Regions from separate parts of the Streptomyces sp. NPDC087300 genome, predicted to be linked through region 2. Evidence: riboswitches for the same ligand, from Rfam matches in the RefSeq annotation. Region 2 holds a riboswitch; each other region holds the start of a gene.
The links. Region 2 has a riboswitch for S-adenosylmethionine ahead of ACIO9J_RS11095 (hypothetical protein). Riboswitches for the same ligand answer to the same signal wherever they lie in the genome.
Positions count from the first base shown of each region.

Region 1: it holds a riboswitch for S-adenosylmethionine, as region 2 does, so the genes downstream of both, ACIO9J_RS19825 (aminotransferase class V-fold PLP-dependent enzyme) here and ACIO9J_RS11095 (hypothetical protein) in region 2, are expected to answer to the same signal.
Region 3: it holds a riboswitch for S-adenosylmethionine, as region 2 does, so the genes downstream of both, thrC (threonine synthase) here and ACIO9J_RS11095 (hypothetical protein) in region 2, are expected to answer to the same signal.

Region 1 is NZ_JBIUYI010000004.1:908,122-914,386, reverse strand. It holds gene ACIO9J_RS19835 (SLC13 family permease) at 1-328, shown strand, start outside; gene ACIO9J_RS19830 (glycerate kinase) at 365-1,573, shown strand; gene ACIO9J_RS19825 (aminotransferase class V-fold PLP-dependent enzyme) at 1,513-2,949, opposite strand; SAM riboswitch class IV at 3,159-3,276, opposite strand; gene trpD (anthranilate phosphoribosyltransferase) at 3,362-4,426, opposite strand; gene ACIO9J_RS19815 (cytochrome bc complex cytochrome b subunit) at 4,597-6,231, opposite strand; gene ACIO9J_RS19810 (Rieske 2Fe-2S domain-containing protein) at 6,237-6,265, opposite strand, start outside.
Region 2 is NZ_JBIUYI010000003.1:20,604-26,868, forward strand. It holds gene ACIO9J_RS11080 (amino acid permease) at 1-1,288, shown strand, start outside; gene ACIO9J_RS11085 (GNAT family N-acetyltransferase) at 1,307-1,861, opposite strand; gene ACIO9J_RS11090 (SDR family NAD(P)-dependent oxidoreductase) at 1,908-2,642, opposite strand; gene ACIO9J_RS11095 (hypothetical protein) at 2,741-3,049, opposite strand; SAM riboswitch class IV at 3,096-3,205, opposite strand; gene ACIO9J_RS11100 (radical SAM protein) at 3,227-4,585, opposite strand; gene ACIO9J_RS11105 (alpha/beta fold hydrolase) at 4,692-6,218, opposite strand; gene ACIO9J_RS11110 (hypothetical protein) at 6,218-6,265, opposite strand, start outside.
Region 3 is NZ_JBIUYI010000007.1:14,367-20,631, forward strand. It holds gene ACIO9J_RS28410 (trehalose-6-phosphate synthase) at 1-1,276, opposite strand, end outside; gene ACIO9J_RS28415 (hypothetical protein) at 1,373-3,475, opposite strand; gene ACIO9J_RS28420 (glucosyl-3-phosphoglycerate synthase) at 3,514-4,458, opposite strand; SAM riboswitch class I at 4,614-4,748, shown strand; gene thrC (threonine synthase) at 4,742-6,067, shown strand; gene ACIO9J_RS28430 (MoaD/ThiS family protein) at 6,160-6,265, shown strand, end outside.

The DNA.
Region 1 (6,265 bases), on a different contig from region 2:
CGTCACCGTCAGCACGGCCGCGCACCTGGTCCTCCAGTCCCGCTCGGCCCGCTCCTCCGTCCTGGTCCCGCTGGTCGTCGCGGCGGCCGTCGGCGCGGGCGTGAACCCGGTCGCGGCCGCGCTCGCCTCCACCGCGGCCGCGGGCTTCTGCCACACGCTGCCCGCCTCGGCCAAGCCGGTCACGCTCTTCGCCGAGGTGCCTGGCGTTCCCACCTACACCCCGCGCGACCTGCTGCGGCTCTCCGCCGTCCTGGCCCCGCTGTCCGCCGCGCTCGTCCTGCTGTGCGCCGTGACGCTGTGGCCCCTGCTCGGCGTACCCGTCCGCTGAGCCCCGCCCTCGCCGACCACCCTTCTGGAGACCCTCATGCTGACCCGTTTCGCCATCGCCCCCAGCGGCTTCAAGGAGTCCCTGTCCGCGAGCTCCGCGGCCGAGGCCATCGCCGCGGGCGTACGCCGTGTCGTCCCGCACGCCGAGACCGATCTGATCCCGCTGGTGGACGGCGGCGAGGGCACGGCGCGCGCGCTGGCCGCCGCGGACGGCGGCCGCCTCGTCGCGCTGCCCGCCACCGGACCCGTCGGCCAGCCGATCGGCACCCACTTCGCGCTGCTGCCCGACGGCACCGCGGTGGTCGAGATGGCGGCGGTGGCGGGCCTCTCACTGGTCCCCCGCGATCTGCGCGACCCGGGCGCCACCACGACGTACGGCGTCGGCGAGCTGATCCGCGCCGCCCTGGACGCGGGCGCGCGGCGCATCCTGGTCGGCTGCGGCGACTCCGGCACCTCGGACGGCGGCGCCGGTGCGCTCCAGGCCCTCGGCGCCCGCCTCCTGGACGTGGACGGCTGGGAACTGCCGCGCGGCGGAAGGGAGTTGAAGCGGCTGAGCCGCATCGACACCGGCGGCATCGACCCGCGCCTCGCGGCCACCGAGATCCAGGTGGCCTGCAACCCCTTCAACGTGCTGTGCGGCGACCGAGGCGTGGCCCGCGTCTTCGGCCCGCAGAAGGGCGCGACCGCCACCCAGGTCGAGGAGCTCGCCGCCGCGCTGGAACACTGGGCGTACGTCCTCACCCGCGACCTGCGCGTCACCGCCGATCTGCGCCTGGGCCTCGGCACGGGCGCGTCCGGCGGACTCGGCGCCGGACTCGCGGCCCTCGGCGCCGCCCTGCTCCCCCGCTTCGACGTGCTGCTGGGCAGGCTCGACCTGGACGCCAGGCTCGCCCGCGCCGATCTGGTCATCACCGCCGAGGGCGCCCTCGACCACCAGACCCCGCGCGGCAAGATCCCCGCCGAAGTGGCCCGCCGCGCCAAGCTGTTCGACCGCCCGGTGCTCGTGCTCGCCGGCACGATCGGCCAGGGCGCCCACCACGTGCGGGCGGCCGGTGTCGACGCCTACAGCTCGATCCTGCCCGCGCCCGTCTCACTGACCGAGGCGCTCGGCCGGGGCGGCGAGTTCCTCACCGACGCGACCGAGCGGGCCCTGCGGATGATCCAGCTCGGCTCGCGCCTGCCCGCTCAGGCCGCGACGGTGTCGTTGCCGCGGTCCGGCACGCAACGCCCGTCCTCGGTGCGGTAGTTCCACCGCGCGCCGTCGGCCACCAGCTCCTTGACGGCGCGCACGAAGCGCTCGACGTGCTCGTCGGGGGTGCCCGCGCCGAAGCTCACGCGGATGGCGTTCAGCGACTTCTCGCCGGGCGCCGCCTCGGGGGCACCGCACTCGCCGGGCTCGTCGGCCTCGCCGCCGAGCAGGGTGCGCACCAGCGGGTGGGCGCAGAACAGGCCGTCGCGCACGCCGATGCCGTACTCGGCGGAGAGCGCCGCGGCGAAGTGCGAGCTGTTCCAGCCGTCCACGACGAAGGAGATGACGCCGACGCGCGGCGCGTCGTCACCGAAGAGCGAGAGCACGCGCACCGCGGGCACCTCGGCGAGCCCCTCGCGCACCTTCGCGATCAAGTGCCGCTCCCTGCCGACCAGTTCGTCGAAACCGGCCTCGGAGAGCGCCTTGCAGGCGGAGGCGATGGAGTAGACGCCGATCACGTTCGGCGACCCCGCCTCGTGCCGCGCGGCGGTGTCGTGCCACTCCACGTCCACGCCGCCGCCTGCTTCCTTGGGGCGTCGCGCCACCTTGCGCGAGGCGCCGCCGCCCGCGAGGTAGGGCTCGGCGCCGCGCAGCCAGTCGGAGCGCCCCGCGAGCACGCCCGAGCCGAACGGCGCGTACAGCTTGTGCCCGGAGAAGGCGACCCAGTCCACGTCCAACTCCTCGACGGAGACGGGGTGGTGGGGCGCGAGCTGCGCGGCGTCGAGCACGATGCGGGCACCGTGCGCGTGCGCGGCGGCGGCCAGTTCGCGCACCGGCCAGAGCTCACCGGTGACGTTGGAGGCACCGGTCACGCAGACCAGGGCGGGACCGTAGGGGTCGCGGTCGGCGAGCGCGCGCTCCAGCGTCTGCACGGCCTCGTCGGGGGTGCGCGGCGCGTTCAGGTACGTCACCCGCGCGTCCCGCCAGGGCAGCAGCGAGGCGTGGTGCTCGGTCTCGAAGACGAACACCTGGCAGTCGGCGGGCAGTGCGGCGGCGAGCAGGTTCAGCGAGTCGGTGGTCGACCGCGTGAAGATCACCTGGTCGTCCTCGCGGCAGCCGAGGAACTCCGCGACGGTGGTGCGGGAGTTCTCGAACAGGTCGGTGGAGAGCTGCGAGAGGTAGCCGGCCCCGCGGTGCACGCTGCCGTAGTACGGGGCGTAGGCCGCCACGTCGTCCCACACCCGCTGCAAGGCGGGCGCGCTCGCCGCGTAGTCCAGCGCCGCGTACGTCACCTCGCCGCCGGTGACCAGCGGCACGGTGACGTCCCTGCCGAGCACGGGCAGCGGCGCGGCACAGCAGGGGTCGGCGGCGTCGGTGGCGGAGGGGGTGGCGGCGGGGGCGGCGGCGACCTGGGCGGCGGGGCGTGCGGACATGGCGGTATCTCCCTGCGGGCATGGCGGAACAGCTGCGTACGTTCCCGCACGACGGCAGCACGAAGCGCTCGTCCGGTGCGGGTGGTGCCTCGACGCGCGGCGCTCTCGGCCGGGCGGAGGTGGGTACTGCAAACGGGGCCGGAGGCCCTATCGCATTCGCTTGCTCACGAGACTGCTCCCTTGAGGACCAGGACCCCAGGGTTGCGAGGGGTCCGCGCTTGCCATACGCCTTGCTGCGTACGACCTGGTCTTCACCCGGGGCACCCCGCCACGGACGGAGGGTTGCCGGACAGCGGGCCGGGGCCGTAGTCGCTGTCACTCATGACCTGTGCAGCATCCTGCCACACGATCTTCGCCGCGCAAGGCGCAGTCCAGGATCCGGACTGCGCCGTGCGTCACACCGGCGGGCCGCTCAGCGGTTGGTGGCCGCCACCCAGCGCTCCAGCGCCTTCTTGGCGGCCCCGGAGTCGATGGCCGCGGCGGCCCGCGCCATGCCGGCCCCGATCTGCTCCGCGAACGGCTCGTCGGTCGGCTTCAGGGCCACCAGCGCAGCGGCCGCGTTGAGCAGCACCGCGTCCCGCACGGGACCGGTCTCGCCGTCCAGGAGGCGCAGCGCGACCTCCGCGTTGTACGAGGCGTCCGCGCCGCGCAGCGCGGAGATCGGCACCAGCTCGATGCCGACGTCCCGCGGATCGAAGGTCTCCTCGCGCACGGCACCGTCGCGCACCACCCAGACGCGGGAGGTCCCCGTCGTCGTCAGCTCGTCGAGACCGTCGTCGCCGCGGAAGACCAGGGACGAGTGGCCGCGCTCGGCGAAGACGCCCGCCACGATGGGCGCCATCCGCGCATCGGCGACGCCGACCGCCTGGGAGCGCACCCTGGCCGGGTTGGTGAGCGGACCGAGCAGGTTGAAGACGGTCCTGATGCCCAGCTGCCCGCGGGCCGCGCCCGCGTGCCGCAGCGCCGGGTGGAACTTCACCGCGAAGCAGAAGGTGATGCCCGCCTCCTCCGCGACCTCCACGACCCGCTTCAGCGGCAGCTCCAGGTTGACCCCGAGCTTCTCCAGTACGTCGGAGGAGCCCGAGGCGCTGGAGGCGGCGCGGTTGCCGTGCTTGACGACCTTCGCGCCGGCGCCCGCAACGACGATCGCGGACATGGTCGAGATGTTGACGGTCTTGGCCCCGTCGCCGCCGGTCCCGACGATGTCGACGGTCTCCCCCGGCACCTCGATCACATTGGCGTGCTCGTACATCGTGCGGACCAGACCGGAGATCTCCTCGACGGTCTCGCCCTTGGCGCGCAGCGCGACCACGAAGCCCGCGATCTGCGCGTCGGTGGCCTCGCCCCGCATGATGCGGTCCATCGCCCACGCGGTGTCGTCGGCGCTCTGGTCGCGCCCGTTCAGCAGGCCGTTCAGTACGTCGGGCCAGGAACGGCCCGCCGCGGTAGTGCCTCCTGCGGGGGTCACAGCGCTCATGGCCGCTCCTGGGGTTTCTAGTCGTCTTGGTCACCTGGGGTGACGCGCCCCTCGATGAGGGACGGGACCACCCTATCCAGCGCCAGGGACGGCAAAGAGCCCCGTCCATGAGATGGACGGGGCTCCTGCCGTGGCGACCTTGTGGTCAGAGCTTCAAGAGCTTCGGTTGATCAGTGGTGGCCGTGGCCGCTCGTGATCTCCTTGTACTCATCGGCGGTGGGCTTGGGGATCTGGTTGTCCTCCCCGTAGTAGCCCTTGGAGAGCTTGGCCCGGAGCTTCTCGGAGCCGGACACCTTGCGCTCGACGCCGTTCTCGTCGACCGAGGGGCCGATCTCGAGCGGCTGGTACTGCTCGTGCGCCGTGAGGGTGTGCAGCTGCTCCTGGCTGAGCGGCTCGTGGATCTCGACGAACTCACCGTGCGGCAGGCGCTTGATGATGCCGGACTCGCGCCCGTGCAGCACCTTGTCCTTGTCGCGCCGCTGCAGACCCATGCAGATCCGCTTGGTCGCGATGAAGGCGATGACCGGTCCGAGGAAGAAGAAGATCCGGACGAACCAGGTGATGGCGTTCAGCGACAGGTGGAAGTGCGTGGCCCACAGGTCGTTACCACCACCGACCAGCATGATGAAGTACGCCGTGATCCAGGCGACACCGAAGGCCGTACGGGTCGGGGCGTTGCGCGGGCGGTCCAGGATGTGGTGCTCGCGCTTGTCCCCGGTGACCCAGGACTCGATGAACGGGTAGACCGCGATGGCCACCAGGACCAGCGGGAAGACCGCCAGCGGGATCATCACGCCCAGGACGAGCGTGTGGCCCCAGGCGTTGATCTCCCAGCCCGGCATCACACGGATCAGACCCTCGGCGAAGCCCATGTACCAGTCGGGCTGGGCGCCGGTGGACACCTGGTCCGGACGGTACGGGCCGAGCGCCCAGATCGGGTTGATCGAGGCGATCGCCGCGATGGCCGCGATGACACCGAAGACCAGGAAGAAGAAGCCTCCGGCCTTGGCCATGTAGACCGGGAGCAGCGGCATGCCGACGACGTTCTTGTTGGTCTTCCCGGGCCCCGCGAACTGCGTGTGCTTGTGGTAGAAGACCAGGATCAGGTGCGCCACCATCAGGCCGAGCATGATGCCCGGCAGCAGCAGGATGTGCACCGAGTAGAACCGCGCCACGAAGTCGCCGCCCGGGAACTCCCCGCCGAACAGGAACATCGACAGATACGTGCCGATGACCGGGACGGACAGGATCGCGCCCTGCATGAAGCGGACACCGGTGCCGGAGAGCAGGTCGTCCGGGAGCGAGTAACCGGTGAAGCCGGTGAACATGCCGAGGACGAACAGCAGGAAGCCGAACAGCCAGTTGACCTCACGCGGCTTGCGGAAGGCACCCGTGAAGAAGACGCGCATCATGTGCACGAACATCGCCGCGAGGAAGATCAGCGCCGCCCAGTGGTGGATCTGCCGGATCAGCAGACCACCGCGCACATCGAAGGAGATGTGCATGGTCGAGTTGAACGCCTCGGACATCAGCTGACCCTGCAGCGGGACGTAGCTGCCCGCGTACTCCACCTCGTTCATCGACGGGTGGAAGAACAGCGTCAGATACACACCCGTGAGGATGATGATGATGAAGCTGTACATGCAGATCTCGCCGAGCATGAAGGACCAGTGGTCCGGAAAGATCTTGCGCATGTTGGCCTTGGCCAGGGAGTAGATCCCCAGCCGGCCGTCGGCCCAGTCCGCCACCCGCTCACCGGCGGGCGCCTTCTGCCGATTGTCGTTCGAAGCATTCGAATTGCTCATCGTGCTCATCCGCGCTCCCAGAAGGCAGGACCGA
Region 2 (6,265 bases):
CGTCCTCTGCGTGGGCCTCGCGCTGGCCGAGGTGACCAGCGCGTACCCGACGTCGGGGGCGCTCTACTACATGGCCGACCGGCTCGGCGGGCGCCGCTGGGGCTGGTACACGGGGTGGCTCAACCTGCTCGGCCTGCTGGGCGCGATAGCGGGCATCGACTACGGCGCGGCCCTGTTCACCGGCGCGTTCCTGAACCTGAAGTTCGGCTTCACGCCGACGGCGGAGAAGACCTTCCTGATCTTCCTCTGCATCCTGCTGCTGCACGCCGTCCTGAACCTCTTCAACGTGCGCCTGGTCAGCCTGCTCAACTCGATCAGCGTGTGGTGGCACGTGGCGGGCGTGACCGTGATCGTCGGCGTCCTCGCGATCGTGCCCGACCACCACCAGTCGCCGTCGTTCGTCTTCGGCGAGTTCTACAACGGCACCGGCTGGGAGAACCCGCTCTACGTCACCGCGATCGGCCTGCTCCTGGCCCAGTACACGTTCTCCGGGTACGACGCCTCCGCGCACCTGTCGGAGGAGACCTCCAACGCCTCGGTGTCCGCGGCGCGCGGCATCGTGCGCGCCATCTGGGCCTCCTGGATCGCCGGTTTCGTGCTGCTCGCCGGTCTCACCTTCGCCATCCAGGACTACACGGGCACGATGAAGACGGACACCGGGGTGCCACCGGCGCAGATCATGATCGACGCGATCGGCGAGTCCGGGGCCACCGCGCTGCTGCTCATCGTGATCGTGGCGCAGCTCTTCTGCGGCAACGCCGAGACGGCCGCGGCGAGCCGCATGGTGTTCGCGTTCTCCCGCGACAACGCGCTGCCCGGCTCCGCGATCTGGCGCAAGGTCAGCTCCCGCACCCAGGTCCCGGTGCCCGCGGTGTGGCTCTCGGTGGGCCTGGCCGCGGTCATCGCGCTGCCCTCGCTGTACTCGGCGACCGCGTACACGGCCGTGACCGCCATCAACGTCATCGGTATCACGCCCGCCTACGCCATCCCGATCTTCCTGCGGCTGCGGGCCGGTGACCGCTTCGAGCAGGGCCCGTGGAACCTGGGCCGCTGGAGCAAGCCGATCGGCTGGATCGCGGTGGTCTGGGTGGCGTTCGTGACCGTCCTGTTCTGTCTGCCGCAGGCCTCGCCGGTCACCGTCCAGTCGATGAACTACGCGTCGATCGCGCTCGCCGTGGTGCTGATCCTGGCCACCGTGTGGTGGTTCGTGGCGCGCCGCTCGTACAGCACGCCGCAGGCCTACGGCTCGGACCGCGAGCAGGCCGAGGTCGCCGAGGGCATCGTCTGAGCGGTCTCGCGAACCGCCCTACGCGGGGCGGTCGTTGAGGATCCGCTGGAAGAGCCGGTGGTCGCGCCAGGCACCCTGGATGTACAGGAAGCCCGGCGCGACCCCGTACTCCTCGAAGCCGCACTTGGTGAGCACGCGCTGCGACGCGGTGTTGTGCAGGAGGGTGCCCGCCTCGACGCGGTGCAGGCCCAGTTGGCTGTCGGCGGCCTCGCAGACGACGTCGGCCGCCCCTGACGCGAGGCCCTTGCCCACCTGCCCGGCGTCGATCCAGTAGCCGAGGTTCGCGCTGCGGACCGGGCCGAGCACGATGTTCGACAGGGCGGCGTGCCCGAGGATCTCACCGCCGCCGACCAGCACCCAGTGTGCGGACCGGCCCGCCCGGCCCTCCTCCAACTGCGTCCGGAGCCGGTCGGCCTGCCCCTGTTCGGTGAAGAAAGGGGCCGGCCTGTCCGGGTCCCAGGGTTCGAGGTGGGCGCGGTTGCGCCGGTAGGCACGGGCGAGCGCCGCCGCGTCGTCGAGCGTGACCGGGCGTATCAGGACGTCGGGCGTGAGGGAGACCTCTCCACTGATCATGCGTCCAGATTACGAGGGGCCGCCCCGGGCCACCCGGCCGCCGAGGTCAGCGGCCGCCCGCGACCCGCAGGACCGTGCCCGTGGCGTAGGAGGCGTCGGCGGAGAGCAGCCAGGCGACGGCCGCGGCGATCTCCTCCGGCTGGCCCGAGCGCCCCATGGGGATGCCGTCGGCGAGCTTCGCCGGGCGCTGCGGGTCCGCGTGGAACTCGGTCCAGATGACGCCGGGGGCGACGGCGTTGACGCGGATGCCGTCGCCCGCGACCTCCTTGGCCAGGCCGACGGTCATCGTGTCGACGGCGCCCTTGGCGGCCGCGTAGTGCACGTACTCGCCGGGGGCGCCCAGGGTGGCGGCCGCGGACGAGATGTTCACGATCGCGCCGCCGCCGTTCGCCTTCAGGTCCCGCACCGCGCGCCGGGCGCAGAGCAGATAGCCGAGGACGTTCACGTCGAGCGCGCGGCGCATGCCCTCGGCGTCGGCGTCGGCGAGCGGCCCGACGGGACCGCTGACGCCCGCGTTGTTGACCAGGCCCGTGACGGGGCCGAGTTCGGCGGCCGCGGTGTCGAAGAGCCGGTCGACGTCCGCCGGTTCGGTGGTGTCGACCTGGACGGTGACGCAGCGGCGGCCCGCGGCGCGGACGGCGTCGGCGGCCTTGGCCGCGGCCGCTTCGTCGGAGCGGTAGCCGATGACGACGTCGTGCCCTTCCTTGGCGAGACGGGCGCTGACAGCGGCGCCGATACCGCGGCTGCCGCCGGTGACGACGGTGACGGGGTGGTGCTGCACGGGGGACCTCCGGCTCTGGGTGGCTGACTGTCGCGCCGCCCGGACACGGGGATCGCCCGCGTCCGGCACGCCGTCATCCTACGAACCGGTGATCTTCGTCAGCGGCGAGGGGCCTCCACGGCCGCGCACACCGGTGTGGTGCCCACGTGCTCGCGCCCCAGCCGCAGCAGGTTCCGGCCCGGCTGCCACTGGGCCGGGCCGTGCCCCTCCCGCAGGAGACGGCGCAGCCGCTCCGGTTCGTGCGTCCGCACGGCGGCGGGGACGCCCCGGGTCGGACCGAGCACGTGCAGGGCGATCAGGCCGTCGTCGGCGACGTCGTGCGAGGAGAGGAGCACGTCACAGCTGTCGTGGTCGTGGGTGTCACGAGCACGGGTGTCGTGGTCAGGGGTGTCGTACGCGTGCGTCATGGAGCGCCTCCGGAGTCGTGGACCCCGGGCGCTCGGGAGCCCCGGTGATCCGCCGTTCCCCGCGCGCCTCGCGCGGGGCGGGTCGTCACCCGGGGCACCCGCGACGGAGCGGGGTGCCGTCCAGCGAGCCGGGGCTTGACGCTGGAACTCGTGACCCGCCCCGACCGTAACACGGCTCTACTGGGGCGTCGCGGGGATAAATACGTCCTCCGGAGCGGCCTTCTCCGCGGGCAGGCTGTCCATGAAGGAGCTCACCGAGAACACCGCGTTGCCGGGGCCCGCGGGGCCGTAACCGGGCGGCGAGGAGAGGCCGTTGGCCTCCATCGTGGCGCGGTAGGCCTCCAGGAGACGCACGTGGTACTCCAGCGGCGCACCCTGCGGGTTGGCCTTGCCGAGCGGCGTAGTGGGCTCGGGGCACCACGTGGTGAAGCGGGGCGTGATGCCGCGCGACATGAAGTACTGCAGGCCCTCGACGGTGGAGTCGATGGCCTCGCCGACGGTCTTGAAGCCGAACGGCTCCGCCATCTCCACGCCCGCCACGAAGTTCGGGATGACGTTGCGCGGCCCGAAGACGTCGGCGGAGTCCAGGATGCGGCGGTGCCACTCGTCACGGCCGACGTAGCGCTCCTTGCCGGGGCAGTAGCGCTCGAACAGGTACGGGTCCCACACCTCGTAGTTGGGGTGGTAGATCCGCACTCCGTAGTCGTGGAAGCGCTGCACGTCCGCCTTGGGCAGGGCCTGGGCGACGACCTTGCCGATCCAGCGGCCGGGGAAGCGCTCCTCGATGGCCTTCGCGTACTGCCCGTAGAAGTCGGCCTCGTCCTTGCCCTGGAGCTGCGTGGTGATGGCGCCACCGGTGAGCGTGTACGCGGTGGAGGCCTTCGCGGTGTCGTACTTGTCGATGATGGCGAGGGCTTCGAGGACCTCGTCCAGCGGCTTCACGCCCGTGTAGGGACGGCCCGCGGCCTTCTGCTGGCGCCAGTTGTGGTTGATGTCGCAGTACTGGCACTCCTCCTTGGCGCCGAAGTACTGGCAGACCCGGAAGACCGTCAGATAGATCAGGTAGCCCCACTGGATGGTGGGGGCCACCTCCATCACGGACTTGCCGTTCTCCAGGGTGTGCCGGTAGTAGTCCGGCATCGGCGGCAGACCGACGTCGGAGATCCGCCTGCCGTCCAGGTAGAGGCCGAGCACGCCGTCGTCGTCGGCCGCGACCCGGTAGGGCGACGCGGGGTTCACGCGGACCGAGACGACGGTGCGGCGCAGCTCGTAGGGGCCGCCGGTGAGGACGATCTCCTCGGGCGGGCGGCGCAGGGCGGCGGCGCCCAGCTCGGGCAGGGTGCCGTGGTCGAAGGAGAAGATGAAGTACGACTTCGGCTTGACCTCGCCGCCCTCGTTGTCGCTGAGCGCCGACTCGTCGAAGGCGATCCCGCCGCGCAGCAGGTCCTCCTTGATCACGGCTTCCCGCGGCACGTTCGGGAACCGCTCCATGAGTGACTCGATGAGCTCAGTACGGTTCTCGCTGCGGCTTGGCATGGGCCGGGCACCTCGGATCCTTGTCGTCATTCTGTCCCGACCACGCTAATACCCGTCCGATCCGCTCCGGATCCGACTCCGGTCTCAGCGCCCCTACGCCGCAGGTCTAGGCTCCGGGTGGTGTGCCCCCTTCGACGACCGTGCCCGGCTTCGGCACGTCCAGGTCGGTGAGGTAGCGCAGGACCGTGTCCCGCTCGGCGCCCCCGTTGAAGATCTTCACGGCGTGGCCCCAGCCCTTCACCTCGACGAGCGCCGCCCGGTCCCCGAGCCGCCGCTGCACCGAGCGCGCCCAGTCCAGCGGGGTCGCGTTGTCGTACCGGGCGCCGATCAGGAGCAGCGGCGTCCTGGTGTCGACGGCCTTCTCGTCATCCGGCACGGCCTGGGGCGCGGGCAGGCCCTGGCAGAGGTTGGCGTACGAGACGGTGTTCGGGGAGTAGCCGAAGCGGGGCGCGGACGCGCGGGCCGCGCGCTGGTCGGCGAGGTAGGCCGCGGCGTCCGGGACACGCAGGTTCAGATCGGCGCAGACGGACAGGTCGGCGCCGGGCAGCAGCTTCTCGCCCTGCGGTACGCCGCCCTCGTCGGTCTCCCACGGCTTCCCGGTGTCCAGGGCGTGCAGGTACTGGGCGACGGCCGGCCAGGACGGGGTGAGGAGCATCGCGTCGATCGTGCCGTTCAGCTCCGCGAGGGGCACGTCCTTGCCGCCGTTGCGCAGCGTGCCCTGGGTGGCCCGCGCGGCGAGGTCCTCGTACACCCGCCAGGCGTCCCGCTCCCCCAGCTCGCAGTCGCGCGAGCGCCCGCACCACCGGGCGAACTCGCCGAAGGCGCCCTCCAGCGCCTTCGCCCCGGTGACGCCGAAGGCGCGCCGGCCGATCGCGGGGTCCATGACGCCGTCGAGCACGGCGGCCCGCACCCGGCCGCCGTACATCGCCGCGTAGCGCTGGCCGTAGACCGTCCCGTACGAATGTCCGTAGAGGGAGACCTGGTCCTCGCCGAGCGCGGCGCGGATGACGTCCATGTCGCGGCTGACGCTGCCCGCGTCGGTGTGCCGGGCCACGGCGCCGGAGGTGCGGGCGCACTCCGCGGCGAGGCCGGTGGCGCGCTTCTTCAGCCGGGCGAAGTCGCCGGTCGTCGTGACGGGCCGCTTGTCCGTGATCATCGCGGCCAGCGGCTTCGCGGGACACCGCACGGGGCTACTGAGTCCGGTGCCGCGCGGGTCGAAGCTGACGATGTCGAAGCGGTGTTCGGCGCCGCCCCACTCCTTGGTCCCTGCGACGTTCTGGACACCGGAATTGCCCGGTCCGCCGGGCAGGAACATCAGGGTGCCGATGCGCTCGTCCTGCCGGGTCGCCTTCCTGCGCACCACCGCGACGTCGAGCTTCTCGCCGCCGGGCGCGGTCCAGTCCACGGGGACGCGGACGGTGCCGCACTCGGCGCCCTTAGGCGCGCCCTCCGTGGCATCGGCGGGGCAGGGCTTCCAGGCGATCCGCTGCGGCCTCTCCGCACCGGCCTTCCCGGTGTCCGGTCCGCCTCGGTCGCCCTGGCCTCCCGACGAGCAGGCCGCCAGCGAGAGCAGGGCCGCGCCCGCCGTCACGGCCGCGAGCGTTCCTCTGCCACGTGTCGTGCGTGCTCCCATCAGCCGCGGGCCTTCATCGCGACATCCTTGTCCTGCCAGGCGTAGAG
Region 3 (6,265 bases), on a different contig from region 2:
GCAGGGCATCGGCGGTGGCCGTGATGTCGTACGGGTTCACCGGCAGCGCGTCCTCGCCCAGTTCCTCGTACGCCCCCGCCTCCCTGGAGAGGACCAGCGCGCAGCCCTCGTCGGAGACGACGGGGACCTCCTTGGCGACCAGGTTCATGCCGTCGCGGATGGGGTTGACCAGGGCCACGTCGGCGAGCCGGTAGGCGGCGAGCGAGCGCGCGAAGTCGTCCTCGACGTGCAGCACGACCGGGGTCCAACCCTCCGTCCCGTACTGGGAGTTGATGGACTCGGCGACCCGGGAGACCTCCTCCGTGTAGGCGCGGTAGACCGCCAGGTCCTGCCGGGAGGGGTAGGCGAAGGCGACGTGCACGACCCGCTCGCGCCACTCGGGGCGGGTGTCGAGCAGCTCCCGGTAGGCGAGCAGGCCCCGCACGATGTTCTTGGACAGCTCGGTGCGGTCCACCCGGACGATCAGCTTGCGGTCCTCGCCGGTCTGCTCGCGCAGCGCCCGCATCCGCTCCTCGACGTCGTCGCGGTGCGCGCGCTCGCGCAGGAAGTCCGCGTCGGCGCCGAGCCCGTGCACCCCGATCCTGGTGCCCGACGTCCCGCCGACCACGCGGACGCAGCACTCGGTGAACGCGTCGGCCCACCGCCCGGTGAGGAAGCCGAGCCGGTCGGCGCCGAGCATGCCGCGCAGGAGCTGCTCGGCCACGTCGTCCGGCAGTATCCGGAAGTAGTCGGCGGGCGCCCACGGGGTGTGCGAGAAGTGGCCGATCCGCAGGTCCGCGCGGAGCTCGCGGAGCATGCCGGGCACCAGGGCGAGGTGGTAGTCCTGCACCAGGACCGCGGCCCCGGGGCCCGCCTCGGCGGCCAGCGCCTCGGCGAAGGCCCGGTTGTAGGTCTCGTACGCCGTCCACTGCCTGCGGAACTCCGGTCCGAAGACCGGTTCGAGCGGCGTCTGGTAGAGCAGGTGGTGGACGAACCAGAGGACGGAGTTGGCGATGCCGTTGTAGGCGTCCGCGTGTACGTCGGCGTCGATGTCCAGCATCCGTACGCCCGGTTCGCCGACGCCGCGCCGCACGGCCTCCCTGTCGCCCTCGCCGAGCGCCGAGCACACCCACAGGGCGTCCGCCTCGTCGCCGATGGCGCTCAGCCCGGAGACCAGGCCGCCGCCGCCGCGGCGGGCGGTCAGCTCACCGTCCTCGCCCACCGCGTACGAGACGGGGCCGCGGTTGGAGGCGACGAGTACCTGCGCTGCTGATGCCGATCGGGACGCGGAGACCATGTGGCAGAACGTAGCCCGTCCCGCGAACCCTCAAACGTACGGCGGCCGGACTCCCGGTGAAGGGGGTCCGGCCGCCGTGGCCCGTGGGGCGACGCGTCAGTGGCGCCGTCCGTGGACCGCGGCGAGCGCCAGCACGCCGAGCCCGCACAGCGCGGCCGCGACCCCGCCGTACAGCATGGCCGAGTCGTCGCCGGTCTCCGCGAGCTGCCCGCCGGGGTGGCCGGCCTGGGCGGCCGGCTGCTGGGGCTGCTGCGGCGCGGGCCTGCCCTGCACCCGCTGGGCGAGGATCGCCGTGGTGCACGGGTCGTCGCCGCCGCGCGTCGACTTCGAGCAGTTGCTGCCGGGGGCCGTCACGGTGATGACGGTGACCTTGCCGGGGGTGCAGGACACCTTCACCTTCTGGGTGATGGTGACCTTGCCCTTGGCGGGCACGTTGCCCTGCCACACGTACGTCGAGCCCCGCTTGGTGACCTTGCCGGAGCTGGCGACGGGCGTGCTGCCAGGACGCACCTGCCAGGACGCGGTGGCGCCGATGCGGGGCTGGCCCGACCGGTTCTTCACGGTGATGGTGTTGGTGGTCGAGCCGCAGGCGGGGACGACCGTGCGGCCGGGCGAGCTGCCGACGACGACCGGCGGCTCGGGGTAGTCGATGACCGGCTCGGAGGCGCAGTTCGGGTCGGTGCTGCCCTTGTCGCAGTTGGAGCGCGGGGTCTCCACGTCGACGTTGTTGAGCAGCTTGCCGTCACCGCTGACCGGGTCGTGGACGGTGACCGAGTAGGTGACCGTGGCGGTCTGTCCGGGGCCGATGTCCCCGACGTAGCCGATCTTCGGCTTCGTGTACGAGACGGTGCCGGTGGACGCCTTCGCGTCCTTGTTGTACGTCGCGTCGTCGAGGTTGCCCGACAGGTCGTCGCTGAACTTGGCGCCCGGGTAGGGCAGTTTGCTGATGTTCTTCGCCTTGACCGTGTAGGTCAGCTTGTCGCCGGGCTTGACCTTGGCGGGCGAGGCGGTCTTGGTGACCTCCAGGTCGGGCACCGGCACGGAGAGGGCCAGCTGCGAGGGGACGTACACGTCGCCGGTGCTGGTGAAGGTCAGCTTCGCGGACTTGGCGCCGACCGGGATCGCGCCGTCCGGCACCTCGAACGCCTTGGCGTCGATGCTGAGGTTGTTGCGGTACTTGGGGTCGACCGCGCCGTCGTCCTCGCTGATGAAGAAGTTGTCGGTCCTGCCGGTGTGCGGCTCGGTGACCGGCTTGCCGTCGACCAGGAACTGGTCGCCCTTGGTGTTCCAGTCGCCCTCGTACGCGGTCACGCTGGCGTGGATGTCGCCCTCGGTGCGGTAGAAGCCGTCCACCGGCACCGTGGTGGAGCCGTCGGGGGCGGCGGCCCGGCCCTTGGTGGAGCGCTGGATGACGTGGCCGCCCCAGAGGTAGACGTTGCGGCGGTCCGGCGCGTACTGCTCGTTGGGCCCGTCGTACTTGTAGACGACGGTCAGCGACCAGCCGCCGACGCAGCCCTGGCCGCTCGGCGCCCAGACGTTGCCGACCGCGACCTCGACGGGGCTGCCGGTGGTGGCGCCCTGGAAGGAGTCGGTGACGTCGGCCTCGGCGGTGTAGTAGTGCGGGCCCTGGGTCGCGTTGGGGGAGCGGACGGCGTTCTCGACGCTCACCGTGTTCTCGGCGCCGCCGTCGACCCGGATGACGGGGGCCGTGGTGAGCGGGTCGCCGGGCGCCGGGTCGACGGGCTTGTTGCCCTCGCGGTTGAGGTCGCAGATGTCGCGGACGGTCCTGCCGAAGCGGTGGGTGCCCGCGTTGCCGCCCCAGAAGAGCCGGGCGTAGTCGACCTTCGCGCCGGGCGGGATGGTGACCTGGCCGGTGCTGGAGTCGAAGGTGTTGGTGAGCCCCGCGGTGTCGATGCGGCGCTCGATGAAGTTGTTGTTGTTCTTGGTGCCCTTGGCCTGCTGGGTCTCCTTGCAGGCGGCGGCCACGTCGGCCGGGCTCGTCGGACAGTCGAGGACCGTGTTGCCGATGGTCTTGAAGTCGCCGTACAGCGATTCGTCGTAGCGCTTGGTGAAGGGCTCGATGACCTCAGCGGCGGCGGGCGCCGCGGTCGCGGTGAGCACCCCGGCGGCGACGGTGGCGGCGGCGAGCGTCAGGGCGCCCGCCCGCCGGATGGCTTTGCCTGCATGTCTGACCCACATAAATGTGCAATGTAGGCAAAACGCATGATCGGCTGTGGTTACGCCACGCGACGATGTGCATACTCGGCGATATCGGTCATAGGCGGACGTTCTTCCGTGTCGATCGGATAGGTCACCGGTTCGAATCCCTGCGCGCCGCGGACGAACTGCGTCAGCTCCGGGCGGACCAGATGGCCGCGCGCGAGCCGCAGCTGCGCGGTCCGGTAGATCGCCGCCGCCATCCGCCCGAGCGCCTGCCCGTCCTGGTGCCGGTGCTTGCGCACCCCGACGTCGACCTGCGCGAGCGCGTCCAGGCCCACCGTGTGCAGCGCGTCGACGAGCAGACCGAGCTCCACGCCGTACCCGACGGGGAACGGCAGCCGTTCGAGCAGGGACCTGCGGGCCGCGTACTCGCCGCCCAACGGCTGCACGAAGCCCGCCAGTTGGGGCCAGTGGAGATTGAGTATCGGCCGGGCCATCAGCTCGGTCACCCGGCCGCCCTGCCCCGCCGCGTCCCCCAGCGGACGGTCGTACATCGCCTTCACGAAGTGCACGTCGGGGTCGGTCAGGAGCGGTCCCACGATCCCCGAGACGAAGTCCGCGGAGAACTCCCGCAGATCCGCGTCGACGAACGCCACGACGTCACCGCGGGTGGCGAGCAGCGAGCGCCAGAGCACCTCGCCCTTGCCCGGCACGGCCGGGACGCTCGGCAGGATCTCGTCCCGGTGCACGACCCGGGCGCCCGCGTCGCGCGCCACCCGCGCCGTACGGTCCCGGGAGCCGGAGTCGACCACGAGGAGCTCGTCGACCAGACCGTCGCGCCCCATCAGCTCCCGGCGTATCACCTCGACGATCGAGCCGACCGTCTCCTCCTCGTCGAGTGCGGGAAGGACGACGCTCACCGAGGTGCCGCAGGCCCGTTTGGCGGCGGCAAGACGCTCCGGCGAACGGTCGGCCACGGACCAGGAACGCCTGCTCAGCCAGTGCTCGACCTCTTCCAGCACGGTCGTGGTCCTCCCGTATGTGATCCATCTCGCGGTACGGACGACTATCTCAAGGGTCCGGGGCTTCGGTTACAGTCTTGAACAACGCCGGTGACCATCGCATGTCGGGGTCACCGCCCCGTTGAGATCGACAACTGAAACCCATAATCGAATACCGCTCATCCAGAGGGGCAGAGGGATACGGCCCGTTGAAGCCCCGGCAACCATCCCGCCGACCGCGCACGCGAGGTCTCGGTGGGGAAGGTGCCAATTCCGTCTCGCGGCGAGATGCGTCGCGAGGAAGATGAGGAGAAAGGGCCTCGCCTCCATGGCTGTGCAGACCGTCGCCACCGAAAGCACCACCACCCCCGCCCCCGTAGACCTCGGCCCCGCATCGGGCCTTGCGTGCCGGGAGTGCGGCACCAAGTTCCCGCTCGGACCGATCTTCGCCTGCGTCGAGTGTTTCGGCCCCCTCGAAGTCGCCTACGACCTGCCGCTCGGTGACCCCGAAGCCCTCCGCGCCCGCATCGAGGCCGGCCCCGCCAACATCTGGCGCTACGCCCCGCTGCTGCCCGTCCCCGCCGACGTGGCCGAGAAGCCGAACCTCAACCCCGGTTGGACCAAGCTCGTCGAGGCCGACAACCTCGCCGCCGAACTCGGCGTCGAACAGGGCAAGTTGTTCGTCAAGGACGACTCGGGCAATCCGACCCACTCCTTCAAGGACCGAGTCGTCGCGCAGGCGCTCGAAGCGGCGCGCGCCTTCGGCTTCACCACCCTTTCCTGCTCCTCCACCGGCAACCTCGCGGGCGCCGTCGGCGCCGCCGCGGCCCGCGCCGGATTCCGCTCCTGCGTGTTCATCCCGCACGACCTGGAGCAGGGCAAGGTCGTCATGGCCGCGGTCTACGGCGGCGAGCTCGTCGGCATCGAGGGCAACTACGACGACGTGAACCGCTTCTGCTCCGAGCTCATCGGCGACCCGCTGGGCGAGGGCTGGGGCTTCGTCAACGTGAACCTGCGGCCGTACTACGGCGAGGGCTCCAAGACCCTGGCGTACGAGATCTGCGAGCAGCTCGGCTGGGTCCTGCCCGACCAGCTGGTCATTCCGATCGCCTCCGGATCGCAGCTCACGAAGATCGACAAGGGGCTGAAGGAGCTCATCGCGCTCGGCCTGGTCGAGGACAAGCCCTACAAGATCTTCGGCGCGCAGGCCGAGGGCTGCTCGCCGGTCTCCGCCGCGTTCAAGGCGGGACACGACGTCGTACGCCCGCAGAAGCCGAACACCATCGCCAAGTCGCTGGCCATCGGCAACCCGGCCGACGGTCCCTACGTCCTGGACATCGCGCGCCGTACCGGTGGCGCGGTGGAGGACGTGAACGACGAGCAGGTCGTCGAAGCGATCAAGCTCCTCGCGCGGACCGAGGGCATCTTCGCCGAGACGGCGGGCGGGGTGACGGTCGGCGTCACGAAGAAGCTGGTCGAGGCGGGGCTCATCGATCCCTCCCTGACCACGGTCGTGCTCAACACCGGGGACGGCCTGAAGACGCTCGACGCCGTCGCCGAGACGTCGCAGGCGACCGCCACGATCAAGCCGAGCCTTGAGGCGTTTCGCTCCGCGGGTCTGGCCGGCTGAGCTCGTAGCTTCCCCGCGGGCCGGTCGTGGCTGGTCGCGCAGTTCCCCGCGCCCCTTTCAGGGGCGTCCCCCGTACCCCAGAGGTGAATTCCATGAGCGTCAGTGTTCGTATTCCGACCATTCTTCGCACCTACACCGGCGGCAAGGCCGAGGTCGTCGCCGAGGGGGTGACGCTGGGTGAGGTCATCGCCGATCTGG